3 regions of the Streptomyces sp. NPDC014995 genome follow, and region 1 is predicted to be linked to each of the others. Evidence: riboswitches for the same ligand, from Rfam matches in the RefSeq annotation. Region 1 holds a riboswitch; each other region holds the start of a gene.

What was found. A riboswitch is a leader RNA that binds a small molecule or an ion and turns the genes downstream of it on or off. The one in region 1 is predicted to bind cyclic di-AMP.
Region 2: it holds a riboswitch for cyclic di-AMP, as region 1 does, so the genes downstream of both, ACF1A1_RS10045 (NlpC/P60 family protein) here and ACF1A1_RS04410 (M23 family metallopeptidase) in region 1, are expected to answer to the same signal.
Region 3: it holds a riboswitch for cyclic di-AMP, as region 1 does, so the genes downstream of both, ACF1A1_RS11125 (transglycosylase SLT domain-containing protein) here and ACF1A1_RS04410 (M23 family metallopeptidase) in region 1, are expected to answer to the same signal.

The regions. Positions count from the first base shown of each region.
Region 1 covers NZ_JBIBVX010000002.1:15,891-25,936, forward strand. Annotated here, with positions in the region: gene trmB (tRNA (guanosine(46)-N7)-methyltransferase TrmB) at 1-323, shown strand, start outside; gene ACF1A1_RS04400 (PrsW family intramembrane metalloprotease) at 452-1,909, shown strand; gene ACF1A1_RS04405 (aldo/keto reductase) at 2,043-2,987, opposite strand; gene ACF1A1_RS04410 (M23 family metallopeptidase) at 3,126-4,148, opposite strand; cyclic di-AMP (ydaO/yuaA leader) riboswitch at 4,156-4,315, opposite strand; tRNA gene ACF1A1_RS04415 (tRNA-Met) at 4,623-4,696, opposite strand; gene ACF1A1_RS04420 (dihydrofolate reductase family protein) at 4,940-6,067, opposite strand; gene ACF1A1_RS04425 (MarR family winged helix-turn-helix transcriptional regulator) at 6,195-6,710, shown strand; gene ribA (GTP cyclohydrolase II) at 6,825-7,460, shown strand; gene ACF1A1_RS04435 (ASCH domain-containing protein) at 7,473-7,853, opposite strand; gene ACF1A1_RS04440 (NUDIX domain-containing protein) at 7,985-8,665, opposite strand; gene ACF1A1_RS04445 (DUF4406 domain-containing protein) at 8,668-9,066, opposite strand; gene ACF1A1_RS04450 (DeoR/GlpR family DNA-binding transcription regulator) at 9,128-9,934, opposite strand.
Region 2 covers NZ_JBIBVX010000004.1:92,973-103,018, reverse strand. Annotated here, with positions in the region: gene ACF1A1_RS10065 (hypothetical protein) at 1-398, opposite strand, end outside; gene ACF1A1_RS10060 (NlpC/P60 family protein) at 528-1,604, opposite strand; gene ACF1A1_RS10055 (hypothetical protein) at 2,126-2,479, shown strand; gene ACF1A1_RS10050 (tellurite resistance/C4-dicarboxylate transporter family protein) at 2,380-3,432, opposite strand; gene ACF1A1_RS10045 (NlpC/P60 family protein) at 3,678-4,856, opposite strand; cyclic di-AMP (ydaO/yuaA leader) riboswitch at 4,865-5,039, opposite strand; gene pcrA (DNA helicase PcrA) at 5,322-7,802, shown strand; gene ACF1A1_RS10035 (M23 family metallopeptidase) at 7,883-9,397, opposite strand; gene ACF1A1_RS10030 (esterase/lipase family protein) at 9,643-10,046, opposite strand, start outside.
Region 3 covers NZ_JBIBVX010000004.1:318,645-328,690, reverse strand. Annotated here, with positions in the region: gene ACF1A1_RS11165 (glycosyltransferase) at 1-594, shown strand, start outside; gene ACF1A1_RS11160 (hypothetical protein) at 591-1,016, shown strand; gene ACF1A1_RS11155 (glycosyl hydrolase) at 1,166-2,302, shown strand; gene ACF1A1_RS11150 (polysaccharide deacetylase family protein) at 2,344-3,120, opposite strand; gene ACF1A1_RS11145 (glycosyltransferase) at 3,432-4,739, opposite strand; gene ACF1A1_RS11140 (GNAT family N-acetyltransferase) at 4,942-6,009, opposite strand; gene ACF1A1_RS11135 (carboxymuconolactone decarboxylase family protein) at 6,428-6,889, shown strand; gene ACF1A1_RS11130 (HAD family hydrolase) at 6,934-7,758, shown strand; gene ACF1A1_RS11125 (transglycosylase SLT domain-containing protein) at 7,780-8,256, opposite strand; cyclic di-AMP (ydaO/yuaA leader) riboswitch at 8,260-8,440, opposite strand; gene ACF1A1_RS11120 (polyprenyl synthetase family protein) at 9,452-10,046, shown strand, end outside.

The DNA.
Region 1 (10,046 bases):
TCGACGGCCTGCGCGTCTACTTCCCCGACCCCTGGCCCAAGAAGCGCCACCACAAGCGCCGCCTCATCCAGCCGGAGTTCCTCACCCTCGCCGCGACGCGTCTGAGGCCGGGCGCGCTGGTGCACTGCGCGACCGACTGGGAGCCGTACGCGGAGCAGATGCTCGAGGTGCTCACCGCGCACCCGGACTTCGAGAACACGCGGGCGGACGGCGGTTTCGCGCCCCGCCCCGACTACCGGCCGCTGACCCGTTTCGAGGGACAGGGCTTGGACAAGGGTCATGTGGTGAACGATCTGCTGTTCCGTCGCGTACAGCACGGCTGAACGAAACGCCCCTGCGGCTCCCCACCACCCGCGCCGCCGGCCCCTCCGTCCCTCCGTACCTCCGTCCCTGCCGCCCCCGACCCCGAATTGCCTCCACCGCCGTCCTCTCCCTCGTTAGGGTCGATGCCGTGGCCATCAGTCCCCCGTACCCGCCGCACCCGCCGCAACCGCCCCAGCCGGGCGGCACACCCGAGGGCGGTGTGCTCCGGCACGCGCACTGGTGGCAGCACAAGTGGGTGCGTTACGGCGCCCTGATCACCCTGCTCGCGCTCTCCGGACTGGTCATCCTGGCCCTCGTCCGCGAACAGACGGGCACGCACGGGTTCCTGGTGGGCCTGGGACTCGCCGTCCTGCCCGTCCCCCTTCTCATCGCGGCCTTCCGGTGGCTGGACCGGGTGGAGCCCGGCCCCTGGCGGAACCTGATGTTCGCGTTCGCCTGGGGCGCGTGCGCGGCGGCGCTGATAGCGATCGTCGCCAACAGCTTCGCCACCCGATGGATAGCGACGGCGACCGCCGACCCCTCCAGCGCGGACACCCTCGGCTCGACGGTCATCGCCCCGATCGTCGAGGAGTCCGCCAAGGCGGCCGCCGTCCTCCTCGTCTTCCTCTTCCGCAGGCGGGACTTCACCGGAATCGTCGACGGAGTGGTGATAGCCGGGATCACCGCGACCGGCTTCGCGTTCACCGAGAACATCCTCTACCTGGGCAACGCCTTCGGCACCGACCAGCTCACCGGGGACGGCGGCATCGCCTCCGTCACCGTCGCGACCTTCTTCGTGCGCGTCATCATGTCGCCGTTCGCCCACCCCCTGTTCACGGTCCTGACCGGTATCGGTTTCGGCATCGCCGCGCTCTCCGGGGACGGGCAGCGCATACGCCGCGTCCTGCTCCCGCTGTCCGGTCTGCTGCTCGCGATGACGATGCACGCCTTGTGGAACGGCTCGGCGACCCTCGGCGAGTGGGGCTTCCTCGCGGTGTACGGGGCGTTCATGGTGCCGGCCTTCGCGGTGCTGACCTGGCTGGTGGTGTGGACGCGCCAGCGGGAACTGGGCACCGTACGCGAGGAACTGCCCGCCTACGCGGCCGCGGGCTGGCTCACCCCCGCGGAGCCGTACGCGCTCGGCTCGATGCGGGCCCGGCGGCTGGCCCGCGACCACGCCCGCCGGCACCTGGGCAAGCCGGCCGCGCGAGAGGTGGCGCGGTACGAGGCGTACGCGACGTCCCTCGCGTTCCTACGGCACCGGGGACGCCTCGGCCGGGCCGGCGCCGACTTCGTCGTACGGGAACGGGAGTTGCTGAACGAGCTGTGGCGCCGCAAGGACATCGCCCGCCCCGCGCTGGACCACGCGGCCCGTATGACGGCGCCTCCGGTCCAGGTCGTCATGCCGCCCTGGCCCGTCTACGGGGTCCCCGGGCACGGACAGGGGTACGGGCATCCGACGGGACCGGCCCGGCATCCGCAGCACCAGCTTCCCCATCAGCAGCCCCACCCACAGCCGCACCCACAGCCGCACCCGCAGCACCAGTACCCGCACCCCCGCTCAGCGCAGCCCGGGTATTCCGGGTACGGCCCCTACCAGCCGTAGACCGGAAACCGTGCGCCGGAAAACGCGAACCGGAAAACCTGAGCCGGAAGCCGTGAGCCTGAAACCGTGACCGGCATGTCGTGAGCCCTGCGTCGTAGGGGCCGCCCCCCACCGGACACCGCAGTGCGGGCCCTTACACCGAGGCCTGCGTGAGCCGCCCGATCTCGGTCCGGGTCAGCTCCAGCTCGGCCACCGCCACCAGCGCCGGCAGCTGCTCCACGGTCCTCGCGGAGGCGATCGGCGCCGCCACCGTCGGCGGGGCCGCGAGCCACGCCAGGGCCACCGTGGCGACCTCGGTGTCGTGGGCGCGGGCGATCTCGTCCAGGGCGGCGAGGACCTTCTGCCCCCGCTCGGTCCCCAGGTGCTTGCCGGCCCCTTCGGCCCGCGCGCTGTCCACGGTCGTACCGGGCCGGTACTTGCCGGTGAGGAAGCCGGAGGCGAGCGCGAAGTAGGGCACGGCGGCGAGGTCGGAGGCGTCGGCGAGGTCCTGGAGCTCGCCTTCGTACGTGTCGCGCGAGACCAGGTTGTAGTGCGGCTGGAGGGCGACGTACCGGGCGAGGCCCTCGCGGTCGGAGAACTCCAGGGAGGCCCGCAGGCGTGCGGGGGAGATGTTGGAGGCGGCGATGTGCCGCACCTTGCCCGCCTTCACCAGCTCGTCGAGCGCGCCGATGATCTCCTCGACGGGCACCTCGGGCTTGTCGAAGTGGGTGTAGTAGAGGTCGATGTGGTCGGTGTCCAGGCGTCGCAGCGAGGCGTCGGCGGCGGCCTTGATGTTGGCGGCGGTCAGCCCCTGGAAGTCGGGGTGCTGGCTCACCTTCGTCGCGATCACGACGTCGTCGCGGTTGCCGCGGGCCTTGACCCACTTGCCGATCAGGGTCTCGGACTCACCGCCGCCGTTGCCCTCGGCCCACGCCGAGTAGGAGTCGGCGGTGTCGACGAAGTTGCCGCCGGCGGCCGTGTAGGCGTCCAGGACGGCGAAGGAGGCCGCCTCGTCGGCGGTCCAGCCGAAGACGTCGCCGCCGAGGGCGAGCGGGAAGACCTCGAGGTCGGAGGAGCCGAGCTTGCGCAGAGACGTCATGCTCTTCGTCAACGCCTCGGCCGGAGGCGCGCATTCCACGCCTCCGGCCAAGGGTTCGCAAACATCCGGGAAACGTCCGGGTCGTGTACGGGAGACCTCACCGACCCCCGGGAACCACCGGAAATTCCCCGGAAGACTTCAGAGGCTGAGCCCCTTGTCCCGCAGCCAGGCCGCCGGGTCGATGCCCGAGGCGCTGCCGCCCGGGTGGACCTCCAGGTGGAGGTGGGCGCCGGTGACGTTGCCGGTGGCGCCGACGCGGCCGATGACGTCACCGGTGGCGACCTTCTGGCCGACGCTGACGCTGATGGAGGACTGGTGGGCGTACCAGACCTCGGTGCCGTCGTCGAGGGTGAGCACGGTCTTGTACCCGTACGACCCGTCCCAGCCGGCCGACGTGATGGTGCCGCTGTGCACGGCCTTGATCAGGGTGCCGGTGGGGGCGGCGAAGTCGAGGCCCGTGTGGTACCCGGAGGACCAGTAGGCGCCGGCCTGACCGAAGGTGGAGGTGATGGTGTACGAGGAGGTCGGCAGCGTGTACTGCTTGGCGAGTTCGGCGAGGCGCTCGGCCTCGGCCTTCTTCGCGGCTTCCTCGGCGGCCTTCTTCTTCGCGGCGGCGGCCTTGGCCTCCGCCTCCTGCTTGGCCTTGGCGGCCGCATCGGCCTGTGCCTTGGCCGCGGCGGCCTCGGCGGCGGCCTGGGCCTTGGCCTCGATCTGGGTCTGCTGCGACTCGGCCTGCGCCATGATCCGGCTGCGCAGCGCCTCGCCGGCGTCGGAGGCGCTCTCGCTGCTGTCGTCCGCGGCGACGGTGGTGCCGAAGGTGCTGAGGGCGGGCGCGGACTCCTCGGGGGTGTCGTCGTCCGAGATCAGGGAACCCACGGAGGGGAGGTCCGGCATGGAGATGGAGACCGGCGGCTTGCCGGTGTTGGCGCTGGCCATGCCGCCCGCGCCGACGGCGGCTATGACGCCGACGCCGAGAACGGTGGAGCTGCGGGCGAGCCCGCCGCGCTGCTTGGCGACGCGGTGCCGACCGCGTACCGGGCGAATGGACTCCGCGGTGGGGTTCCACTCCTCCCAGGGGCCCTCGTCGGTGCGGTAGGTGCCGTAGCCGAAGGTCTGGCTGGGCGCGCTGGGGGCTTCTGGGGCAGGCCGGTTGGACGCCACGCGGGCGTACTCCTTTCCTTCCGTCGCCTACCGGGTTAGCTGACGGGTTCGGAGCGGGAAGGTCTCCTACGCGCGTATACCGGCCGTTGTTCCACGGCGGCTTACGCGTGATTCACCCCAAGGTGGTGGTTCCCCGGTTCCCTTACGGGATTCGGCGCGTGCGCACGGAGCCGCCTCTTGTGACGGCTGGGACGACCGCGCTGCGTTATCGAACGTTAATAGACGCGGGGCCGGGTTTCCAAGCTGTTCCTCTTGATCAACAACATTTCTGGCCTGGACTTTCGCCCCACGAGCGGTGAAAAACGGGCGAGTTGACCTCGCTCCGGCCACATCTCAGCAGTCACAACGTTTTTGATGGTGACTCAGTTGTGATGCGCAGGGCGCTCATCCGATCACGATCCGTGAGCTTGATTGAGCGAGTGAACACACCGAGGGCCGGAACCCTGTATCAGGATTCCGGCCCTCGACCTTCAGTAGCGGGGACAGGATTTGAACCTGCGACCTCTGGGTTATGAGCCCAGCGAGCTACCGAGCTGCTCCACCCCGCGTCGGTATGACACCAGTGTACGCCATCCGCGGGACACGAAAGACCAGGGTTGATCCGGGGCCTCTCTGGGGGCTTCCCCGGGGATCTCCCGGGGACCCCCTGGTGACCTCGGGGGATCTCCAGGGGACTTCCCCCTGGACCCCCGGGGCACCTCCGAGGGACCTCCCTGAGGGCCCGCTGCCGGGCTTCCCTACCGGGCTTCCCTCCGCAGGCTTCCCGAGGGACCTCCGCTCGGCCAATGGCCCTACAGGAGATGGCTGTTGGGCGCCTTGGCCCGCTCCTCGTACTCCGGGAGGACGACGACGTCCACACCCGCGGCCGTCAGCAGTCCGGTGCCGTCGGCGTCGGTCACGAAGGTGTCCGGCTCGCGCCAGGCCGTCACCACCCGGGGAACGCCCGCGTCGAGGACGAGTCGGGCGCAGGGGGTCGGGCGTGAGGAGCGGTGGGTGCAGGGTTCGAGGCTGGTGTAGACGGTGGCCGTGGCCAGACGGGGGTCGCCGGGGTCGATCTTGGCGAGGGCCGCCTCCTCGGCGTGGACGACGGGGTCGCCGGCCTCCCGGGAGTGGCCGCGCGCCAGCTCGGTCCCGTCGGCGGCCACCACCACCGCGCCCACGCTGAACGCCGTCCGCGACGGCGGGCAGGCGGCCGCCAGCTCGCAGGCGAGGGCCAGCCAGTGCCGGTCGGCGGCGGTGGGGAGCGGGCCGGCGCCGGGCGCGGTGGGCTCGTAGCGCATCAGGACGACGTCCTCGATGCGCCGCGTCTCCACGAGTCGCAGCCGTCCGCCCTGGTAGCCCCCGGGACCGAAGAGCCGGGGGGCGTCCGGGGTGCCCACGAAGAGGGGGGCGAGGACGAGCTGGAGTTCGTCCGCCAGGCCTTCCTGGAGGAGCTGGGTGTGGATGGTTCCGCCGCCCTCGACCATCAGCCGCCGTACGCCCCGTACGTCGTGGAGGTGTTCCAGGAGCCGCCGCCAGTCGAGGCCGGGGCCGAGGGGCACGACGTCGGCCGCGAGGCCGAGTGACCGCGCGCGTTCGGCGCCCTTGTCGGTCGTGTAGACGACCTTCTCGCCGCCGGTGTGCCAGAACTTCGCCGCCGGATCCAGCTCGCCGGAGCCGCTGACCGTGACCTTGAGGGGGTACTCCGGCCTGCCGGCCGCCAGGCGCGCGGCCCGGCGTTCGGGCGAGTTGACCAGGAGGCGGGGGTTGTCGGCGCGGATGGTGCCGGCGCCGACCAGGATCGCGTCCACGGAGGCCCGCACCTCGTCGACCCGGTCGAAGTCGGCGGGGCTGGAGAGCAGCAGGCGGTCGGGGCCGGTGTCGTCGAGGTAACCGTCGAGGGAGACGGCTGCGGACAGCAGGACGTACGGGTACGGCATCGGCGCGGTCTCTCCGGGCGAGGGGCTGTGGGCTCTGGGCTGAGGGCTGAGGGCTGAGGGCTGAGGGTACGGGGCCGGACCGGCCGCAGCCCTTGGTTCAAGTTTGAAGCAAACCTACACTGGGGGTATGACGATCCGCTGGCTCACCCCCGAGGAGCAGCGCGCCTGGCGCGCGTACGTCGCCGCCTCCCTGCTCCTGGAGGACGCGATCGACCGGCAGCTTCAGCATGAGGCCGGCATGCCCCACCTGTACTACTCCATCCTGGCCAACCTCTCCGAGGTCCCCGAGCGACGCCTGCGCATGACCGATCTGGCGGAGAAGCTGAAGATCACCCGCAGCAGGCTGACGTACGCGGTGACGCGCCTGGAGAAGGACGGACTGGTGCGGCGCGAGAACTGCCGCTGGGACAAGCGCGGGAGCATCGCGGTCCTGACGGACGAGGGCATGGCGGTCCTGGAACGGGCGGCGCCCGGCCACGTCGAGACGGTCCGCGCCTCCCTCTTCGACCGGCTCACCCCGGAGCAGGTCGGGCAGCTCGAGGAGATCTGCACGCACATCGCCCAGGGGCTCCAGGGGGACGACGGTGCGGGCGCGCCCGAGGACGTCCCGTGGCGCAGACGTTCGTCGCCCTCCTGCTCGTGAGTCGCGCCACAACAGCATTGCTTCAAATTTCAAGCATGAGGTAGTGTCTCGACCGTCGGAATGCTTCAAAACTGAAGCAGAACCGCCCTGTCCACCGGACCCGGGAGAATCCTCATGCTCCAGACCCCCGCCGCCACCCCGCGAGCCCGCGTCCGGGTACCGCTGCGCTTCCACGACGGCTACTCGGTCGACGCCGAACTGGTCACCTTCCACGGCCTGGTCGACGGCCAGGAACACGTGGCCGTCGTCCTCGGCGACCCCGGCCCCCGCCCGCTGGTCCGGCTGCACTCCGAGTGCCTCACCGGGGACGTCTTCGGCTCCGCCCGCTGCGACTGCGGTCCCCAGCTGCGCGAGGCGGTCGAGCGCATAGCCGACCGCGGCGGCGTCCTGCTCTACCTCCGCCAGGAGGGCCGTGGCATCGGCCTCTACAACAAGCTCGACGCGTACGCCCTCCAGGACCAGGGCCTGGACACCTACGAGGCGAACGCCGCCCTCGGCCTGCCCGAGGACGGCCGGGACTACACGGCCGCCGCCCAGATGCTGAGCGCCCTGAAGGTCACCGCCCTGGACCTGCTGTCCAACAACCCGGACAAGGCCGACCAGCTCCGCACCCTGGGCATCGACGTCCACGACCGGGTGCCGACGGGCGTCTTCACCACCCCGCACAACGTGCGCTACCTGCGCGCGAAGGTCCTCCAGACGCAGCACACGCTGCCGCTGGCGGACCTCACGGAACTCGGCGTGGGCTGACGCCCCTCCACTTCAGGCCTTCTCCTCCACCCACCCGGAACGCCGGGCACACCACGGGCGTGTCGTCCCGCACCGGCGCGCCTGCGCGCTCCGGAACCGGCGGTGACCCGCACGCCACTCCTCCAGGCCGGCGTCACCCTCCCCCTCGGCCGCCGCATGCTCCCGGGTCACGCCGGCGAAGGTGGTCCCCTCCGCGCCGGTGATCTCGACGGTGGCGACGGAACGGCCGTCTCCGTCGAGGAGGGCGAGGCGCTCACCGACGTACTCCAGGCCCTCCGTCTCCTCCGGGTACTCCGCGAGCAGCCCGGTGGTGGCCGTCCTTCGCCCGGACAGGACGGGGGAGTTCAGCCGGACGCGTATCCGGTCCGCGATGCCGAGCTCCATCGCCCGCATGCCGTCGACCCCTGGCCACATCTGTCGTCACGTCACTTTTCTCCGGTCACGCGCGCCGAAGGGATACGCGTGCCTAAGGGCCATGTGGGGCGAAGGGTCACGCGTGCCGAAGGGGTACGCGCGCCGAAGGGTCACGCGTGCCGGAAGGGGCCGTCGAGCGCGGCCCACTGGAGGAGCATGATCGTCTTCGCGTCGGCGATCGCACCGCTGCGGACGTGAGCGAGCGCCTCGCCGAAGGGCAGTTCCACGACGGTGATGTCCTCGCCCTCGTCGGCCACACCGGCCGTGTCCGCGCCGGGCACCGATCCGTCGTAGGGCGCGGCGAAGAAGCTCAGGCGCTCGGTGACCGAGCCGGGGCTCATGTAGGCGTCGAAGACGTGCTCGACCTCGTGCACGGTCCGGCCGGTCTCCTCCTCGGCCTCACGGCGGATCGCCTCCTGCGGGTCGTCGCCGTCCAGCAGCCCGGCCGCGGTCTCCAGGAGCATGCCGTCGGGGTGCCCGTTGACGTAGGCCGGCAGCCGGAACTGACGGGTCAGCAGGACCGTATGCCGCTCGGGGTCGTAGAGCAGGATCGTCGCGCCGTCGCCCCGGTCGTACGTCTCGCGCCGCTCGCGGCTCCAGTGGCCGTCGTTGTGCCGGTAGTCGAATGTGGTGCGGCGCAGGACCGACCAGTCGCAGGCGAGGACCTCGACGTCACGGATGCGGACCCGGGGGTTCCCGGTCAGGTCGCGCCCTTGGCGGTCGAGTCCGGTACGGCCGCGGGGGTCGGGGAGTTCGATGCCCGGTCGCCCCGGTTCACTGCTCTCCGTCATCGTCAGCCCCCGACCGCTGTGCCGGTGACGGTCGCCGCTCCCGGTGAGGTGGGTGTGGCCGTGAGGACGGCGAGGTCGGTGTGGACGTCCTTGCCCCGCGCACGAGCCCGCGCCACCATCCGGTCGGCTCCCTGCGAGGGCCCGCCGATGCGCAGCACCGCGTCACAGCGGTCGAGGAGGCGTTCGGCGACCGGGTGGAACAGCTCCTCGAAGAGCGGGTCGCCGGGCCCGGTGCTGCCGGCCGTCTCCAGCAGGGGCAGCGCGAGCGCCTCACCGGTGACGGGCAGGTGTCCGGCGCGGAAGAGGGCGAGGGCGGCCTCGTTCATGGCCCGTACGTTCGCGGCGAGCCTGGCGGGGTCGTCGCCGGTGCCCGAACGGTACGGGCCGGCGACGAGGATCATCAGCGGTGGACGGGGCACGGCTCACTCCTTGGCTCGGGTTCCTGGGAAGGGCTGAGACGGTTCAGACGAGCAGCGTCTCGACGCCCGCCTCACGCAGGGCGTCCAGGGTCTGCGGGCCACCGGGGTGGGTGGCGGGGTCGGCCGCGGCGGCGTCGGTGACGAAGGTGTGCACGGCGTCGAGCGGGGCGACCCGACTGAACGCGCGTACGCCCAGCTTGGTCGCGTCGGCCACGGCGACCGTACGGCCGGCCTGGCCGAGGCCCGCCTGCTTGACGGCCGCGTCGTCCAGGGAGAACTCGGACCAGCCGTGCGCGGCGTGCACCCCGCCGATGGACATCACGAACAGGTCGAAGGAGAGTGACTCCACGGTGCGCAGGGCCAACGGCCCCACCAGGGACCGCTCCCCCGGCCGTGACCGCCCGCCGACGACCAGCAACTCGATCCCGGGCCGGTCGGCCAGCCGCACGGCCGCCTGAAGAGAGAGCACGGCAACGGTCAACGGCCCCCGTGCGGCGAGGTGTTCGGCGACATGCACGGTCGTCGTCCCGGCGTCGAGCAGCACCCGCGCGCCCGGCTCCACGAGCCCGGCGACGGCCGCGCCGAGCCGGTCCTTGGTGGCGGCCTGCCACCCTTCCCGCGCCGCGAACCCGCCCCCCTCCTCCCGCGCCCGACCGGCGACGGCCCCACCGTGCACCCGCCGCACCAGCCCCTGCTTCTCCAACGCGTCGAGATCCCTGCGCACGGTCATCTCGGACACCCCGAGCCGCTGGGCCAACTCGGCCACGGAAACGCGGCCTTCGGCCCCTTCGGCTGCTTGGGCTCCTTGGACGAGGCGGAGAGTCAGATCCAGACGGTTGGCGACACCCATGGGAGCCTTTCTATCATGCCCCTGTTCGAACGAACACAGAAATGTGCAGCCGGCGCTGCCGGTGAGCGGCAACGGAACGGCCGGACAGGCTGTCGGGCCCGGGCCCCCTCCT
Region 2 (10,046 bases), on a different contig from region 1:
AGGCCGGGGGCGCGCAGTCGGGCGTCGGACAGGGGGTGGCGGTCCAAGGCGAGCCAGGCGTCCAGGAGTTGCCGTATCTGGTGGTCGCGGCGGATGGCGAGGACGACGGCGATGACGGACGGGGCGAGCGCGGCCAGGCCGAGGAGCGCGAAGACCGGGCCGAGGAGGAACCCCGTGGGGTCCCTCTCCTCGAACTGCTGCACCGGCAGGACCAGCAGCGCCCAGCCGATGATCGCCGCGAGCGCCAGCAGCCACAGCAGCAGCACCCGGTGCACGCCGAGGCTGCGCCGGTGCAGCTCCTGCAACGCCTGTTCCCGGTCGGCCAGCAGCGCCCACCGGTCCGGCCAGGCGCGAAGGTGCGGCGGGGGAGGGGGAGGCGGCAGCGTGGCGCGGGGCATCGAGGGCTCTTTCGGGCGGGCGGGGAGGGGGCGAAGCGACGACATACAACGGCGGGCCGTTGCCACGCGCGCCGAACCTACCGCGTCAAGGTGCCCATTTCGCCTCCGGTTGCTCCCGCCGGGGCGCCCTCACACCACCCGTGTCGCCCCCGCGTAGGGCATCTCGTCGAGGGGAGCCACCCGCACCGGTGCCGACGGGTTCGGGGCGTGGACCATCTTGCCGTCGCCGACGTAGATGCCCACGTGGGTGATGCCGGAGTAGAAGAACACCAGGTCACCCGGGAGGAGTTCGGAGCGGGAGACACGGCGGCCGGCGTCGATCTGGGCGTAGGTCGTGCGGGGCAGGGAGACGCCCGCGGAGCGGTACGCGGCGAGGACGAGGCCCGAGCAGTCGAAGGCGTTCGGGCCGGTCGCGCCCCACACATAGGGACTGCCGAGCTTGGAGTAGGCGTAGGAAACGGCCGCCGCCGCACGCGCATGGGGGGCGGCCGTGGTCGCGGAGCCGGGGGCCTGGAGGCTGTCGCGGGCTGCCGTCGAGGTCCGTGAGGCCCGGGTGCCCGTCGTGCCGCTCGCGCCTCCCTGGAGCCGGGCGCGCTCCTGTGCCGTCAGCTGGGACAGCAGCCGTCGTGCCGCCGCCAGCTTGCCGGTGATCGTCTTCTTGTGCCGCTTCAGCTCCGCCTGACGCGTCTTCAGAGCGGTCAGTTCGACGCGGGCGGCGCCGCGCAGCCGCTCGATCTCACCCAGTTGCCCGCGGACGCGCGCGACGGTGGCGGACTGGCGGTCACCGGCGCGTTCGGCGAAGGCGGCACCGTCGAGGTACTGGTCGGGATCGTCGGAAAGGGCCAACTGCATCGCCGGGTCGAGTCCACCGCTGCGGTACTGTGCCGCCGCTATCGAACCCAGCCGCCCGCGCGCCGAGTTGAGCCGTGCCTCCTTGCGCGCGGCCTCGTCTTGCAAGGCCTTCAGCCGCTGCTCGGCCGCCGTCGCCTTCTCCTGCGCGCCGTTGTACTTCTCGGTGGCGGCCTCCGCCTCCTGGTACAGCCTGTCCACCTTGGCCTTCACCTGCGCCGGTGTGGGGTTCGGCTCGGCGTGTCCGGTTCCGTCGAAAGCCGCGGCGCCCGCCGCGCCGGCGAGGGCGATGGTGGCCGCCGTGCGGACGGTATGGCCGCCGAGCGAGCGCTGTCGGGGCTTGCGGTGCGCTGCCACTGGGACTGCACGTCCTTTCGTACGACCGCCTCGTCGGTACGGCCGTCAGGGGTCCGGGCGGGGCTCGGCCGCCAGGGGGGAGCGGACGGGCGTACGGCCGCGGGGTGCGGCTGACGCGTCCGGCGGCGGCCCGCACAGGGGAGCGGGGCGCCGCCGGACTTCTCGGCGGTGGTGGCCGACTGCCGCCCCTGGCCCGGGCGGCGGTGGGGAGCCGGTCACCTGGGGGAGGACGCTAGGCCCGTCCCTGTCCGGTCGGTAACGCAATGTGCGGAAGTGTCGCGAGTGGACTGCCGGGTGACCGGAAGTGCTCAGCGATCCGGTCGGGAGGTGTCGGCTTCGCGCAGCGCGCTGACCGATGCGGCGCATTCGGGTCACGTTCACGCGACGGAGTGCTATGGCGCGCATATATGCAGGCGCGCGGTGCCCGACGGGCCGGAGGGGGTAGCCGGTGGCCGTCACGCAGAGTGGGCAGGGTGGGCCGGTGTCCGGCGGCACCTGAGCGGCTGATTAGCATCCGGCTCATGGACGTACTCATCCATCTTTTCGTCGGCCTGCACATCATCGGCATCGCCGCACTGCTCGGCGGCTTCCTCACGCAGATGAAGGCGATGGGCCAGGGCACGGCCCGCTTCGTCCCCGCGATGCTGCACGGCGCGGCGACGATGCTGGTCACCGGCGTGATCCTGGTGGGCCTCAACCAGGCGGACGACCAGCAGGTCGACAACATCAAGATCGGCGTGAAGCTCGCCCTGCTGATCGTGATCCTCGGGCTCGTCTACGTGAAGCGGGACGACGAGAAGGTGGAGAAGCCGCTGTTCGGCCTGGTCGGCCTGCTGACCGTGGCCAACATCTTCATCGCGGTGCTCTGGACCTGACGGACGCGCGGGCGGCCAGGACCGCCCCCAACGGTGGCGGCCAGCCAGGCCGCGACTGCGACCCACAGCAGCGCCTGCCCGGGGCCCTTCAGCCACGGGACGTCGACGGCGGCGGCGACGGACAGGGTCGCCGCCGCCGTCATCCCCATCGGGAACACCGTCGCCCAGCGGCGCAGGTCGTAGCGCGGCCGCGGCCACCGCACCTCGGCGAGGAGTAGCGCGGCGTACCAGCTCAGGTCGAGGATCAGCAGCACGACGGTCACCTTGCGCAGGGCGTCGCTGTCCTCCTCGTTCCACAGGTACAGGCCGCCGCCCTCGGCCCCGAGGAGCCGCGCGCCCGCCAGTGCCGAGATGGCGAGCGCGCCGCCCGCCACCCAGAGGTCCCCGGCGCCCTCGGCCACCTGCCGCGGGTCGAAGCGGGGCAGCGCGAGACCGTAGAGCACCAGACCGAGCCAGAACAGCACGAGCGCGATGTGCGCGAGCCAGGCCGACGCCACGGCGCGTGCCAGGGTCGTGCCCAGTACGGCCAGCCCCTGTGTGGCCACGCAACACAGGAACATCGTCCCGGGCATACGCCGCCCCCAGTGCCGTACGACGTCCACCAGCAGCACCGGCCACAGCACCGCCGCCAGCGCCAGCAGCGCCCCGGCGAGCGACTGCCAGCCGAGCGCGGAGACCCGGGTGCCGAGCACGGCGGTCGCCGCCACGGCCGTGAGCGCGGCCGGTGTACCCGCCGCGGCCCGCCACACCTCGCGCTCCCACAGCAGCCGTACGACGAAGTCCGCCGCCAGCGCCACCCAGGCGGCGCCCGCCAGCGCGAGGGCGATCCGGGACAGCACCTCGTACCCGGTCAGACGCAGACCGATCGACAGGATGCCGGTCGCCGGCACAGCGGCCCCGGCCGCCGGCGGACGCTGCGCCCGCCAGGAGCGCAGGGGGGAGGAGCCGGGCATGCGGCCGATGGTAAGGAGCGCGGAGCGGCTTGCGCGGGGGCACGCGCGCGGGAGCGGGGAAATACGCGCGGGCGCAGGACAGGCGGGGACTCCTCAACACCGCACCCCTCGGCGCAGGGGCAGGAGGTACGCCGCCGCGAAACGCACCTCCACGCGCGCGTGCCCCCGGCCCACCGGGCCGGGGGCGATCGCTCAGGCCGACAGCTCAGCCCGGTCGCTCAGGCCCGACAGCTCGGCCCCGTCGCTCAGGCAGGTCGCACCACGCTGTGGATCGACGACTCGCCGTCGTAGAACACCGACTCCTCGCGCACGTACGTGCCCGGCTTCGGGGCGTGGATCATCATGCCGTTGCCGATGTAGATGCCGACGTGGGTGACGTCGTCGTAGAAGAAGATCAGGTCGCCCGGCAGGGCGTCGGCGAGGGGGACGGTGGTGCCCGCGTTCACCTGGTCGTAGGTGGTGCGCGGAAGGGTGACGCCGGCGGCCTTCCAGGCGGCCTGGGTGAGGCCGGAGCAGTCGTAGGACTCGGGGCCCGTGGCGCCCCAGACGTAGGGCTTGCCGATCTGGGCGCGGGCGAAGGCGAGCGCCTTCTCGGCCTTGGTGGCGTAGGACGAGTCCGTGGACGAGGACGAACCGGTGCCGGACGTACCGGTGCCCGACGAACCGCTCGTGCTCGACGAGGCGTCGCTCTCCTGCTGCGCGGCCGCCGCCTCCGCCGCCTGCTGCTGCGCCAGTTCCGCCGCCTTGCGGGCGGCCTCCTGCTGCTTCTGCCGCTCGATCGCGGCGAGCCGCGCCTTCTCCTCCGCCGTCAGCTGCGACAGCAGCGCGCGTGCGGTGCTCAGCTTCTTCTGGACGGTGGCCTTGGCGGTCTTGAGGTCGTTCTGCGATTCGGTGAGCGTCTGGAGGCTCTGCGCGGCCTCCTGACGCTTCTTCATCGTCTCCGACTGCTCGGTGACGTAGTCGTCGACCGCGTCCTTCTGCCGGTCGGTCAGCCGGCTCATCAGCTGGTTCTGGTCGAAGTAGTCCTGCGGAGTGTCCGCCAGCAGGAAGGTCGCCGTGTCGGGCGCGGAGGCACCGGTGCGGTACTGGGCGGCCGCGAAGGAACCCAGCTGCTCCCGCGCTTCGTTGAGATTCTGGGTGCGCTGGGCCACGTCGTCGAGGAGGGAGTCGACGCGCTGGCGCTGCTTGGTCGTCTTCTCCTTGGCGGCGTTGTACTTCTCGGTGGCCGACTCCGCCTGGCGGTAGAGGTCGTCGACCTTCTTCTCGACCTCCTCCAGGCTCGGCTTGCCGTCGGTGGAGGGTGCGGCGTCGGCCGTCTGGGAGAGCAGGGCCACCGAGGTGAGGGCGGCGGTGGCGAGGGCGGGCGTGCGTAGGCCTGCTACGCGCGTACCCGTGGGGCGCGGCTTGCGGTGCTGCGACGCCAAGGGAGGCGACTCCTTCCGTGTTCCGCCTACCGGGTTAGCTGTCGGGTTCGGGCGGGTGCTTCGGAAGGGTTGCCCTACGGCTCGTCCCCGGAAGGGGAGTCGGGCCGATTCACCCCAAGGTCTCGGTGGGTCCCCGGCTCCGGCTGCCGCGAGGGGGCACGCCGGACTCGGCGGAGGCCGCGCGGCCCGGCGAGGTTCGCCGGTGGAGGTCGTACGGCCTGCCCGGCACGGTAGCCAACTCGTGTGGCCCCTGTGAAGGTTGATGGGTGATATGCCCGATACATTTTCGTGACCTCGGTCCGGGTTTCCCGATTCGTCGCACAGCGTGACCAGGTCGTCCTGGAGGGTGAGAGGGTGCCGGGCGGGCGGCACCGGAAGATCGTCGGCTTCCGGAACCGGGGGAAAACCGGGATGTTCTGGGGACGGCGGCCGGTTGTCGGTGGGGCACCCTAGACTCGGAGAGCGATGAGCAGCCTCTTTGACGACAGCTTCCTGGCGGACCTCCAGGCCCCGCGCGGCCACGACGAGGAACCCCCGCCACCGCCCGAGGGCGATCACACTCCGGAGCCGCTTCCGGACGATCTGTTCGGCGGGAAGTTCGACGTGCCCCCGGACCGGGACGCCTACTACCGCGACGGCGCCCCACGCCCGGCGATCGACGCCGCGGCGCTCCTGGAGGGGCTCAACGACAACCAGCGCGCCGCCGTCGTCCACTCCGGCACCCCGCTGCTCATCGTCGCCGGTGCCGGCTCCGGCAAGACGCGCGTGCTCACCCACCGCATCGCCCACCTGCTCGCCGAGCGCCACGTCCACCCGGGCCAGATCCTCGCGATCACCTTCACCAACAAGGCCGCCGGTGAGATGAAGGAGCGCGTCGAGCAGCTCGTCGGCCCGCGCGCGAACGCGATGTGGGTGATGACCTTCCACAGCGCGTGCGTGCGCATCCTGCGCCGCGAGAGCAAGAGGCTCGGCTTCACGTCGTCGTTCTCGATCTACGACGCCGCCGACTCCAAGCGTCTGATGGCCCTGGTCTGCCGCGACCTGGACCTCGACCCCAAGCGCTTCCCGCCGAAGTCCTTCAGCGCCAAGATCAGCAACCTGAAGAACGAGCTGATCGACGAGGAGGACTTCGCCGCCCAGGCCGCCGACGGCTTCGAGAAGACCCTCGCCCAGGCATACGCCCTCTACCAGTCGCGGCTGCGCGAGGCGAACGCCCTGGACTTCGACGACCTGATCATGACGACGGTCAACCTGCTCCGCGCGTTCCCGGACGTCGCCGAGCACTACCGCCGCCGCTTCCGGCACGTGCTGGTCGACGAGTACCAGGACACCAACCACGCCCAGTACGCCCTCGTCCGCGAGCTCGTCGGCACCTCCGAGCACCCCGTCGACGTCCCGCCCGGCGAGGACGACCTCCCGCCGGCGGAGCTGTGCGTCGTGGGCGACGCCGACCAGTCGATCTACGCCTTCCGGGGGGCGACGATCCGCAACATCCTCCAGTTCGAGGAGGACTACCCGGACGCGACGACGATCCTGCTGGAGCAGAACTACCGCTCCACGCAGACGATCCTCTCCGCCGCCAACGCGGTCATCGAGCGCAACGAGTCCCGCCGCCCCAAGAACCTGTGGACCAACGCGGGCGCGGGCGCGCGCATCACCGGCTACGTCGCCGACACCGAGCACGACGAGGCGCAGTTCGTCGCGGACGAGATAGACCGCCTGACGGACGCGGGCGAGGCGAAGGCCGGCGACGTCGCCGTCTTCTACCGCACCAACGCCCAGTCCCGTGTCTTCGAAGAGATCTTCATCCGCGTCGGCCTGCCCTACAAGGTCGTCGGCGGCGTCCGCTTCTACGAGCGCAAGGAGGTCCGGGACGTCCTGGCCTACCTGCGGGTCCTGGCCAACCCCGAGGACTCGGTGCCGCTGCGCCGCATCCTCAACGTCCCCAAGCGCGGCATCGGCGAGCGCGCCGAGGCCATGATCGACGCCCTCGCCCAGCGAGAGAGGATCAGCTTCCCGCAGGCACTGCGCCGCGTCGACGAGGCGTACGGCATGGCGGCGCGGTCGACGAACGCCGTGAAGCGGTTCAACGTGCTGATGGAGGAGCTGCGCACGATCGTCGAGTCGGGCGCCGGCCCGGCGACGGTCCTGGAGGCCGTCCTCGAACGGACCGGTTACCTGGCCGAGTTGCAGGCCTCGACCGACCCGCAGGACGAGACCCGGATCGAGAACCTCCAGGAACTCGCCGCCGTCGCCCTGGAGTTCGAGCAGGAGCGCGGGGAGGAGTCGGTGAGTCTGGCCGAGTTCCTGGAGCAGGTCGCCCTGGTCGCCGACTCCGACCAGATCCCCGACGAGGACGAGGACGGCTCCGGCGTCATCACCCTGATGACCCTGCACACCGCCAAGGGCCTCGAATTCCCGGTGGTGTTCCTGACCGGCATGGAGGACGGCGTCTTCCCGCACATGCGTGCCCTCGGTCAGACCAAGGAGCTGGAGGAGGAGCGCCGCCTGGCTTACGTCGGCATCACGCGCGCGCGGGAGCGGCTCTACCTGACCCGGTCCGCGATGCGCAGCGCGTGGGGACAGCCGTCGTACAACCCGCCCTCCCGGTTCCTGGAGGAGATCCCGGCCACGCATGTCGACTGGAAGCGGACGGGAGCCACCTCGCCCGTGTCCTCCGGTCCGGCGTCCGCGGTGGCGGCCTCGCTGTCCTCGTCCCGCTCGCGGTCCTCGGCGGCCGGCGCGTCCGGTTTCGCCACCCGGCGGACCGCGGAGCAGTCGGTGGTCTCGCTGGCCGTCGGGGACCGCGTCACGCACGACCAGTTCGGGCTCGGCACGGTCGTCGGGGTGAAGGGCACGGGCGCCAACGCGGAGGCGACGATCGACTTCGGCGACACCAAGCCGAAGCGGCTGCTGCTGCGGTACGCGCCGGTGGAGAAGCTGTAACACCCCGGTCCCGGGCCGCTCACGAAGAAAGCCCCCGCTGAACAGCGGGGGCTCGCACGGCGGACCGGCCGCGGCTTGCTCTACGTCGGGTCGAGGCCGTGGCTGCGCAGCCACGACAGCGGGTCGATCGAGGAGCCCCCGCCCGGCCGGACCTCGAAGTGCAGGTGCGGACCGGTCGAGTTGCCGGAGTTCCCGGAGTACGCGATCGGGTCGCCGGCCTTCACCGTGGTCCCGGAGGCGACGCGGTAGCTGGAGAGGTGGCAGTACCAGGTCTCCGTACCGTCCTTCGCCGTCACGATCATCATGTTGCCGTAGGCGCTGTTCCACTGGGTGCGGACGGTGCCGTCGGTCGCGGCCAGGACCGTGGTGCCGTAGGAGACCGGGAAGTCGATGCCGGTGTGCAGGGACATCCAGTTGATGCCGGACTGGCCGTAGTAGGCGCTCAGTCCGTGCCGGGCGACCGGGAGGGCGTACTTGGGGCGGAGCCGCTCCTTGCGGGCCGCCTCCGCTGCCGCCTTCTTCTTCTCGGCTTCCTGCTGAGCCTTGAGGTCGATACGTTCCTGCGTCCGGCTGGCGCGGTCGGCGAAGGCGTCGGCCTCGGCGGTGAGGGTCTGGAGCTGGGAGTCCAGCTTGTTGTTGGCGGTGGACGGTTTCACCGCCTGCGTGTCCGGGGCGGCTGCCGAGGTGTCCTTGTCGTCGCCGGTCAGCGTCCCGACGGAGGCGGCGGCGATGCCGGCGACGCCCATCACACAGGCCGAGGGCACGGCCACGGTCAGCAGCGCGGAGCGCTTCGGGGGCGTACGGCGCCGGGAACGGTTGGCGTTGCGGGCCGCGGCGCGCGTGGTGGGAGCCGGGGCGGCATCCTCCTGGTCGTCGAGGAGGGGGTCCGCCGAGACGGCGGGCAGTTCGCCGGTGGAGGCCAACTCGCCCTCCTCCGCGCGGTGTTCCTCGTACGCGGCGGGCTCGTCGTAGCCGTTCTGCTCGAAGCCGCTCTGCTCGAAGGCGGCGGTGGCCTGCTGGTCGAAGGGCGGCTCGGCCGGCTGCTCGTACTCGTCGGGGCCGGACGTGGCGGGGCTGCCGTCGGAGTTCCACTGCGTGGCGTCGTAGGCACCGGTGTCGAAGGCCTGTGTGCCCCATTCCCATTGCTGGGTCTGGTCGGCGGGCCCACCGGACTGGTCGGCCTGCTGCCAGGCGCTCGCGTCCCACTGTCCGCTGGTGTCGGCCGCCGGGGTCTGCTGCGGGATGGCCGACAGGTGCTGGTAGCCCGTGCCCCAGGCGGTCGTGTCGTACGCGCCCGTGTCGTAGGCGGCGTGGTGCTGGGCCGCGTACGGGTCGTAGTTCGACGTCTCCTGGCTGCCCGTGGACCACTGTCCGGTCTCGTACGCACCCGTCGGGGTGCCGTCGGCCGGGAGGTCGCCGAAGAGGGGGTCGGCCGCGAAGTGGCCGGTGGTGTGCGCGCCGGTGTCGTAGGCGTTGTAAGGGGTGAAGTCGCCGTACTGGGCTTCCTGGGAGTCGTACGACGCGTAGTGCGCCGCGTCGGCGTCGGAAGCCGGAGCCGGGGTGGTCAGGGTCCCCGACGGGTGACGATCGTTCACCAACTTCTCTCTCGCCTCGACAACAGGGGCTGCCAGAGCAGTGCGGTGACTGTACCCGGCGGTACGCGGGCACGACAATCTTCGGCAGGTTTCGTGCCCGGGGGAAAGGGGCAATCGGCCCTGTTTCGGGGGAGGGTGGGCGCGAGTTTTGGCTCTTTGTTCGAAGTGTGTTCGATGTCAGGTGGCTGTCGGACGGCTGTGGGGCCGCTTTTTTGGGGCGTGGCCGGCCGTACGGCTGGACCTTCTCAGGCCACCGTCAGGTCGTCGGTGTGCCCGGCCGGCACGGCGGTTTCCGTCCGGTCGGCGTCGAGGGCCTGCCGTATACCGGTCGCGACGGCCGGGTGCACGGGCAGCGCGAGGTGACCGATGCCGCTCACCTGCACGTTCTGCGCGAGCAGGTCCGGGTGGTCGATACGGGCCGCCTCCAGCGGGTCCATCAGGTGATCGAGGTCGCTCCAGAAGCTGACGAAGTGCGTACGGCAGCCGGGGGCCGGCCGGGACAGTTCCTCGATGACCTCCGAGCCGGGGCGCATCTGGCGCACGATCGGATGCGCGTTCGCCAAGGGGGCCACTCGGGTGCCGGCGTGCGGCGTGCCGAGGGTGACCAGCGTCCTTATGCGGGCGTCACCGCCGAGCCGCTGTGCGTAGT
Region 3 (10,046 bases), on a different contig from region 1:
CTGGCGGCGCTGGAGAACAGCGGGCAACCCGGGCCCCGCGGGGGCGGGCAACCCGGGCCCCACGGGGGCAGCCAGCCCGGGCCCCACCGGGGCGGACAGCCGGAGCCCCGCCGCTACGTCTGGCTCCCGCTGCTCGCCCTCCTCGTCGGCACCCTCGCCTTCGTGCCGAGCTACTCCGGCAAGGACCGGATCAGCTACTTCCCGCCCGCCGAAGTGGAGCTCGTGCAGCAGGTGTTCGACCAGGCGCCCGACAACTCCCTCGTCGTCGCGGCCGACCGCAACTACCCGCTCGCGTTCGACCAGTACTGGAGAGTGGACCACTACTGGTTCCTCGACGACGCGCGCGAGCACGTCGACCGGATCGTGCGCGACCCGGCCGCCACCCTCGCCCGTGACATGTCCGCCGTGGAGTCGCCCGGCCGGGCCTATCTGCTGTTCACCCGGGGCCAGTTCGCCGATGCCGAGATGAACGGGCTGCTGACCGAGGGCCAGTTGGACCGCGTCGAGCAGTCGGTCGCCACGTCACCCCTGTTCGAGCGGGTCGCTGCCAACGACGCCGGCTCGGCCTACGTACTGAAGGAGGCGGGCCGGTGACCCCGCAGGAACTCGTCGTGCGGATGCTGCCCCCGTTCGGCGGCTGGCTCGCCCTGTCCGCCCTCGCGCTGCCCGGCGGCTCCCCGCTGCGGGGCGCGGCGGTGATCGTCTTCCTGGCGGCGGGGCCGGGCGCCGCCCTGCTCAGAATCTGCGGGCCCGCGCTGGCCACGGCCCCCGCCGCGGGGCCGGTCGAGCTGCGGGACCCGGCCTTCGAACGCCACTCCGACCTGCTGGAACGGCTGATGCTGACCGTCTTCGTGAGCGTGGCCGCCGTGCTGCTCGCCGCGACGGTGTTCATCGCCACGCATGCCTTCAGCGCGCAGCGCGTCCTGCTCACACTCACGCTGCTGACCACGGTCGCCGCGTTCTGCCCGCGGCTGCGCGCCTCCCCGCCGAGGACTGGGAAGGGTTCTGCTCTGTGAGGTTGCTCCACCCTTTCGGCGACGGCCGCCCGTCGGGCGCCGACCGCCGTGCACACCGCCACCGACGCCCGCGACGCCGACTGCGCGTGCCCGGCCCCCGCGACCGGTCCCACATGCCCGGCTGGTCCCACGTACCCGACCGGTCCCGCATGCCGGCCCGGTCCCACATGCCGGCCCGGTCCCGCGTCCCCGACCGCCCCCGCATCCCCGACCGACCTCGCCACCTCTTACTCGCGGTCGCCACGGTTCTGTGTGCCGTCCTGACCGCCGTACTGCTCCTGCGTGACGGCGTCGGTCCGGGGGACGCCGGCTCCGGCCGTGGTCAGGACTTCAGGTCGCGGCCGCCCGCCGTGGGCGGGGAGTGTGCCCCGACGGCGCTCCTCGAACCGCCCTGCGGCGCCTGGTTCGGCGCCTTCGTCCCGCACAACAAGAGCAACCTGACGCAGAAGGTCCGCGACTACGAGGACCGCGTCGGCCGCAAGCTCGACATCGTGTACACGTACCACGACATGTCCCTCGTCGAAGGGGACCGACTGGAGGGCCAGTTGCTCACCGAGGAGGAGCAACGGGTCGCCGCCGACGACCACTTGCTGCTGCTGTCCTGGGAGAGCAAGTGGTGGGGCGGTACGAAGGCCCAGCAGCCCACCTGGAAGCAGATAGCCGACGGCGGCCTCGACGCGTCCGTCATCGACGTGCAGGCCCGGCGCGTCAAGCAGTTCGGCAAGAAGGTCTTCCTCTCCTTCGACCTGGAGATGGACACCCGCACCCCGGCCAACGGCACCCCGGAGGACTACGTCCGGGCCTACCGGCACATCCACGACCGGTTCCGGCAACTGGGCGTGACCAACGTGGTGTGGACCTGGATCACCACCGGCTACCTGGAGCACGCCGACCTGATCAAGCGGATGTATCCCGGCGACGACTACGTCGACTGGGTCGCCTACAACCAGTACAACTACTACCGCTGCCACCGGGCGGGCTGGCTGACCTTCGCCCAGACCCAGCGGGCCACACACGACTGGATCCGCAGGAACATCTCCGACGACAAGCCGCTGATGCTCTCCGAGTTCGGCACCGCGAACGACCCGTCACAGCCCGGCCGCCAGGCCGACTGGTACGCGCAGGTCCCGGCGGTCCTCAAGAGCCTGACGGGGGTCAAGGCCGCGCTCCAGTGGAACTACCGCGACCCCGGACCCCACTGCGATCTGGCGGTGGCCGGCGACCAGGCGTGGGACAGCCTGCGCGAGGCGGTCTCCGACCCCTACCTCAACCAGCCGTTGGGGTAGGAGCGGGGCCGGAGACCGCCTGCGGACGGGGAACGAGGGATTCATCCCGCGAACACGGGCCCGCGCACCACCGCGCGGGCCTGCCGGTACCACCGCCACGCGACCGTCCTCGCACCGTCCCGGTACGGCGCGATGCGCGCCCCCTCGCCCGCCAGCCAGCTCTCGACGTCGGCGACGGTGTGGCTCCGGCGCACGATGAGCCGGGCGATGCGGTACCGCTCGTCCCGGTCCGAGCTGAGCGCGTGCCGTACGGCGGTGGCGGTCTCGTAACCGGCGGCGGCCGCCATGCGACGTACCCGCCCGCTGTTGTAGCCGTGCGGGTAGGCGAGATGGCGGACGCCGTGCCCGAGCGCGTCCTCCAGCGCGGCCCGGGAGTCGCGCAGTTCGCGCGCGAGGTCCCGGGGCGGCAGGGTGTCGAGCTGGGCGTGGGTGACGGTGTGGCTGCCGACCTCCATGCCGTACTGCTCCAGTGCCGCCGCCTGCTCCAGCGTCATCATCGGGGCGGGCGGCAGCAGACTGCGTCCGCCCGGCGCGATGGCACCGGTGGTGAGGTAGGCGGTCGCGGCCAGTCCCCGCGCGGCCAGTGCCTCGGCGGTCGGACCCGGCAGGTCGGCGAAACCGTCGTCGAAGGTCAGCAGCACCGGCCGGGCGGGCAGCGGCGCCCGCCCGGCCAGGTGGTCGGCGAGCGCGCCGACCGTCACGGGCGTGCGACCACTGTCGACGACGGCATCGAGATGCGCCGCGAACTGCTGCGGAGTGACGGTGAACTCGGCGATCCAGTCGGGCGGGTCCTCCATCACGGCGTGGTAGAGGAACACGGGGATACCCACCCGCACCCGCGCCCCGCCCACCCCGGCCCGGAGACCGCCCGCTCCGGCCCGGAGGCCGCCCACCTCGGCCCGGAGGCCGCCCACCTCGGCCCGGAGGCCGCCCACCTCGGTCCGGAGGCCGCCCACTCCGGTCCGGAGGCCGCCCACCTCGGCCATGGGCCGGCCTTTCCCGGCCAGGGGCTCACCTTCCCCAGCCAGGGGCTGGCTCTCCCCGGCTACGGGTTCGCTCTCCCCGTCCCCGTCCCCGCCCCCGAAGCCGCCCGCCCCGCCTATGCCGTCTCTGCCACCCTCCGCCCCCATCATCGTGACCTCCCGGAGGCCAGGGCCGCACGCAGCGCGCGTCGGGCGCGCAGGTAGCCGACGGGGCCGTAGGCCATTCCGCGGCGCTGGAGTCGGGACAGGCGTCGTGGCCACGGGTGGGTGCGGTCGTCGTGGGCGCCCGGTGCGCCCCCGGCGTCCGTCTCCCGGGTCGCGGTCAGGGAACGGGCGTGGGCCAGACCCCGGGGCAGGCGGGCGAGGAACGCGGGCAGCAGCGCGGGACGGTTGACGAGGATCGCGGTGAGGTAGGCGGTCAGGCCGGCGCCGTAGCCGTACGCCTGGGTCTCCAGGTCCCGCCAAGTCTCCCGGTGGTGGTGCCAGACCAGGGCCTGCGGCGTGTAGTGCAGGCGATGGCCGTGGGCGAGGACGCGGACGAAGCCGTAGAGGTCGTCGCCGCCGCGGGCGAGCGTGCCGGCGCCGGTCGCCGGGTCGAAGCCGCCGACCGCGCGCAGTACGCCCGTCCGGAAGGCCATGTTGGCGCCGGAGCCGAACCGGCCCGCCGTGAACGGGAACAGGGGCTCGTCGGCCGGCGGGTCGTGCGGGTCGTACGTGCGGGCCGTGAAGCCCTTCGCGAAGCCGCCGTGGCTCTCCAGCAGCACCTGGGCCGGTGTGCGCAGCCGGGCGGGCAGGATCAGACCGGTGGCGCAGCCGAGGCCGGGGTCGGCGGTGAAGGGCGCGGTGAGTTCGGTCAGCCAGCGCGGGTCGGCGACCACGTCGTCGTCGGTGAAGGCGATCACCTCGCCGCGCGCGGCCTCGACGCCCTTGTTGTGCGCGACGGCGAGACCGGGCACCGGCTCGGTCACGTACCGCACGCGCTCGGCGTACTTGCGCTCGATCAGGTCCCGGGTGGTGTCCGTCACCGGCGCGTTCTCGACGACGACGATCTCGAAGTGCGGGTGGTCCTGGGCGAGCATCGAGTCGAGCGCGTGAGCGAGCCGGTCGGTGCGTTCGCGGGTGGCGATGACGACCGTGGTGTCCGGCACGGGAGGCGCCGTGACGGGCGCCCCCACCGGCTCGGGCGCCCCCACCGGCTCCTCGACGATCCGCTCCCGGGCCAGGCCGGCGAGGACCGCTTTCGGGTCGGCGCCCTCCGGAACCCGCCCGAGCAGCGTGCCGACCGGTCGGCCACCCCTCCTGACCAGGCAGAACACCTCGCCGTGCGTGACGGGCGGGCTGCCGGGGCCGGATCTCAGGACGGCCTCGGCACCCTCCAGGTCCAGCTCGGCGACCTGAACAGCCCCGATGTCGAGGAACCGCCGGATCTCCTGCTCCACACCCGCACGGGACATGAACCCCCCTGACGTCATGAACCCCCCTGACCTCATGAACCTCTGTGACCTTGTGAATCCTCCGCCTGGCACGGGCCCTCCCGCGGCACGAGTCCTCTCCGTCGCCCGGCACGGGCCCTCCCGCGGTACGAGTCCTCTCCCTGCCATGACTCCCGCTCTTGCCATGACCCCTCCCCACCCCCACCACGAACCACGAACCGCGTCACGCCGACCGGCGCAGCCGGCCCGCGTGCCTCAGGATCCGTGCGGCCGCCGCCGCGAGCCTCGGCCGGTTCCGCACGAAGTGGTGCGCGCGGCGCGAGGGCTCACGGCTGAGCCAGTGGAGCGCGGCGCCCGTCCCCGGGCGCGTCCACGCTCCCTCGTAGACGGGCAGTTCACCCGTCTTCAGCGAGTCCTTGTACTCGGCCGCGCCCCGCCCCAGGTCGAGCAGGCCGATGCCGTCGGCGGCCGACGCCTCGGCCATCCGCAGATGCAGCACCAGGCCGGGTGAGTACTTCGAGAACTCCGGGTCGTACGCCGGGAACCAGCAGGCCAGGACGGTCGTCGAGCGCAGTCCGAAGTGCGCGGCGATCGGCCGCTCACCGGCGTAGAGGACGGACAGCGTGCCGGAGCACTCCGGGGCCCGTGTCACGGAGAGCGTGTCCACGAGCCGGATGATCCAGCCCTGCGCGAACCGGTCCCGGCGGCCGGTCCTGCGGTACTGCGCCGACTTCCAGGCCATGAGCGCGCGCAGCGCGGCCGGGTCGCGTTCGTCGAACACGAACCGCAGCGGTCCGACCTGGCGACCGAGCCTGCGTTCCTTGGCGAGCGTCGTCTTCAGGAACTTCGGTGACTGCGCGCGCAGGACGGACTCGTAGGTCTCGTACCCCTTCTCCACGTCGATGACGTAGGCCGCGTACTCGGCGGCCGCGTGCGGGACGAACAGCCCTTGTTCCGCCTCCAGGTTGTCGAAGGCGAAGCTCGACAGGGAACACGCCCGCATCAGTTCGTCGGCGTTCAGCCCGGTCCCCGGGCCGAGCACGGCTCCCTGGGCGTCCGAGACGCCGTACGCGAGGGCCTGGCCCTGGCCGAGCCGGCCCCGCTCGTGCGGCAGGAAGCCGACCGGCTCACGCCCCTCGTACACCACCGCCACCCGCGCGCGGGACCGTACGCGGCCCACGGCGTCGGTGAACTCCGGTTCCATGAACGGGTTCCGCGCAATCGTCGATGCGGCGCGCAGCGCCCGCCACCGCTCCCGTTCCCCCTCGCCGAGCTCCTCGGGCCTCAGCACACGAATACGTCCACTGCTCAACCTGACCCCCCGATCAAGTCCCCCCTGGACTCTTTGGACGGTACCGCTCCAGCCAGTTCGGGCGGTAGGTAGCGGAGCATGTTGTTGCCAACCGGTGCAGAGGCCTTTAACCGGTCCGTACCCGGCGTTGCGGCAGAAAGCCGTTTCTCGCCCTGCCGCGACCCTGCCGAATTTTTGCCCGCGCTTTTCTTCGGCGGCCCTGTCACATCTTTCGCGCCCGCTCCGTCAGTGCGGTGGAACCGTCAGTGCGGTGAAGACGCCGGTGCGGCCGAGGCACCCGCCGAGCACCCGCACGCACCACTCACTCGCACGTGCTCACACACACCGCACCTACTCACACACCGCACCTACTCACACACCGCACCTACTCACACTCACGCACCGAAGGAGACCGGCCATGCAGGCTCGGATGAAGAACCCCGCGTACATCCTTCCCGGCGCCGCGAAGGGCGTCGGCATGCTCCTCCAGGCCATCGGCGAGGGCGGCCTGCCGCGGGAGCTGGCGGAGATCGTCGGGTTGCGCGCCAGCCAGATCAACGGGTGCAGCGCCTGCGTCCACGGGCATGTGCACAACCTGCGCAAGGCGGGGGTGAGCGAGGAGCGGATCGCCTCCGTCTCCGCCTGGCGCGAGGCGCCGTTCTACGACGACGCCGAGCGCGCCGCGCTCCAGCTGACCGAGTCGGTCACCCGTCTCGCGGACCGCTCGCACGAGTGCGTGCCGGACGCGCTGTGGGACGAGGTGGCCGACCACTTCGACGAGAAGCAGCTCTCCGCGCTGATCCTCGTCATCTCGCTCACCAACCTGTTCAACCGCCTCAACGCCACCATCAAGGAGCCCGCGGGCATCACTTGGGACTGAACGGGCGGTGAGTTGGAGGCGGCCGGGATCCGTATTCTCTGATCATGGCCGCACCCCTCGCACACGCCGCGCGCTGCGCGTACTCCCTCATCGCCACCGACCTGGACGGAACGCTGCTCCGCGGCGACGACACGTTCTCCGACCGGTCGCTCGACGCGCTCGCGCGGGTGGCGGCCGCCGGCGCCCGCCACCTCGTGGTGACGGGCCGTCCGGCGCCCCGGGTGCGGCCGCTGCTGGACAACCTGCACAGCAGGGGGCTGGCGGTGTGCGGCCAGGGCGCGCAGTTGTACGACGCCGGCGCGGACCGCCTGCTGTGGTCGGTCACCCTGGACCGGGAACTGGCCGAGACCGCCCTCGGCAAGATCGAGGCGGAGGTCGGTCAGGTGTACGCGGCCGTGGACCAGGACGGCGTCGACGGGCTGACGCTCATCGAGCCGGGCTACCGGATGCCGCATCCGACCCTGCCGGCCCTGCGTGTCCACTCGCGCGACGACCTGTGGTGCGCGCCGATCAGCAAGGTGCTCCTGCGCCATCCCACCCTGTCCGACGACGAGTTGGCGGCGACGGCCCGCTCGGTGGTCGGCTCGCTCGCGACCGTCACCATGTCGGGGCCGGGCACGGTGGAGCTCCAGCCGTGCGGCATCACCAAGGCGACGGGCCTGGCGCTGGCCGCCGAACACCTGGGTCTGGGGCGGCAGGACACACTCGCCTTCGGCGACATGCCCAACGACATCCCGATGTTCGACTGGGCGGCGCACGGCGTCGCGATGGCCAACGGCCACCCCGAACTGAAGGCGGTGGCCGACGAGGTGACGACATCGAACGAGGACGACGGCGTGGCCGTCGTCCTCGAACGCCTCTTCCCCTGAGTACCGGTGGGGGAGCCGGGATCAGTACGGGCCGAAGACGTTGTCGATCGAGCCGTACCGGTGCTGCGCGTAGTGGCAGGCGGCGGTGATGTTGGCGACCGGGTCGTACGGGTCGTACGAGGTGCCGGCCACGTGGTACGCGGCGAAGGTCGGGTCGATGACCTGGAGCAGGCCCTTGGACGGGGTGCCCTTGGCCGCGTTGGAGTCCCAGAGGTTGATGGCGTTCGGGTTGCCGGACGACTCGCGCATGATGTTGCGGTAGATGCCGTTGTACGTGCCCGGAATGCCCTTCTCAGCCATGATCGCGAGCGACTCGCGGATCCAGCCGTCGAGGTTGTTGGGGTACCCGGCGACCGTGGTGGCCGGCGTCGTGCCGGCCGCGGAGGCGCTGGTCGCGCCGAGGAGCGGGAGGGCGAACACGGCGGCGCCGGTGCACATGACGGCGACGGTCCGGGTGAGACGGGTGCGGGCGCGGCGGGGCTGGGCGGCAGCGGGCATGGCGAAGTTCCTCTCCGGCGCCTGCGGGGTGAGCTGTCGGGTTCGGGCGGGAGGTGCCCGGCCGGCCGCCGTGGGGGTACGGCGACGCGACTTCACCCCGAGCCGGTCCCGTACGTGCGATGACGTACGGCCCGGCGTCCTACCTGGGTCCCCCGCTCCTGCCGTGCGCGAGTGTTCGTCGATGGGTGGCGAAGGGCGGCGGCAGGATTAGGCGTCCGCCCGACTGGCCGGGAACGTATGCGAGGGCACATGTCCGGAACAAGTACCGGATTCACAGAACACCCCTATTGACCTTGATCGGAGGCCTATGGGGTGCTTGATCCTTTGCTGTCGTCAAACGTCAACTCACTTACCGGAAAAGCGGAATAACAGCGTCCGGCGTCGGTCGTGGCATCGATGGTGAAGTGAGCCAAGTCACCACCCTTAACAAGAGGGGTGAATCGGACAATAAACCTCAAGTCCCTTTTATGGGACGCGATGTGGGGCGGCGCGGCGCGGCCGGCCGAGTGTGGCCGGGAGGGTGAAGCCCGTCGCCCACTTCCGGTGGGGCCGGCTCCGCGGTCGGCACGGGAGGAGAGGGTGAGGGTGAGGGCGGGGCGCATGGGAGGCAGGCGTGATTCCGGTCACGTACGGACCCCTCACCGGAGTGCGCGGCGGCAGGACCGGACCGGTGGCGACCGCGGCGCGCATCCCCCGGCGTGCCGTCACCCGGCCAGGTGACGGCGGCCCGCCACGTACTCGACCCGGCCGCACGTCATACGGGCCGCGGCCGCCGAGAGGCACCGGTTCCGGACGAGCCGGCCTGCTCAGGTCGCCGGGGAATGTGTGAGCAGACCCTTGGGACGGCAAGGGAAAGGCATGGCCGTCGTGGAGAGGGCGCCGTCGCGGAGGGGGCGCCCCTCGGGGACGCGACGTCTGCCTTCCGCCTCCGCGCGGGACATGAATCACCGCTTCCCGGTCAGTCGATGAATGTCCGCCCGTGTCGATGGATCGGAAAGGTGCCGGTCGTGATCCGAAGCCGCCCGGGCTGATCCGGACACCTCCCGGCGCCTCCCGGTCGAGCGACCGGGGACCGGGGGACGTGGGGGCTTATCGGTGATCGAAACGTGACCGGATACGCTGACTCGAGTGATGGCAGCGACCTATCGACAAACCGTGTAATCGCCAGTAGACACCAGCAGACAGGAGACCCCTCGTGACCGTCGTCGGGCCGTTCGGGCTGAGCGTGCGGGACCAGGCTCTGGAAGCCGATGTCCAGGCCGGATTGGCGGCTGTCGAGGAAGGCTTGCTCGAGGCCACCAAGAGTGAGGTTCCGTTCATCACGGAGGCCGCCCAGCACCTGGTGCGGGCGGGCGGGAAGCGGTTCCGGCCGCTGCTCGTGATGCTCGCGGCGCAGTTCGGTGATCCGTACGCGCCGGGCGTGGTGCCGTCGGCCGTGGTGGTGGAGCTCACCCACCTGGCCACGCTGTACCACGACGACGTGATGGACGAGGCGGCGGTACGGCGGGGGGTGCCGAGCGCGAACACCCGCTGGGGCAACTCGGTCGCCGTCCTCACCGGTGACTTCCTCTTCGCCCGTGCCTCGCACATCCTCGCCGACCTCGGGCCCGAGGCGGTGCGGGTGCAGGCGGAGGCGTTCGAGCGGCTGGTCACCGGGCAGATCCTGGAGACGGCGGGGCCGACGGACGGTCGGGACCCGGTCGAGCACTACCTCGACGTGCTCGGCGGGAAGACCGGGTCGCTGGTGGCGGTGTCGTGCCGGTTCGGGGCGATGATGTCCGGCGCCGACG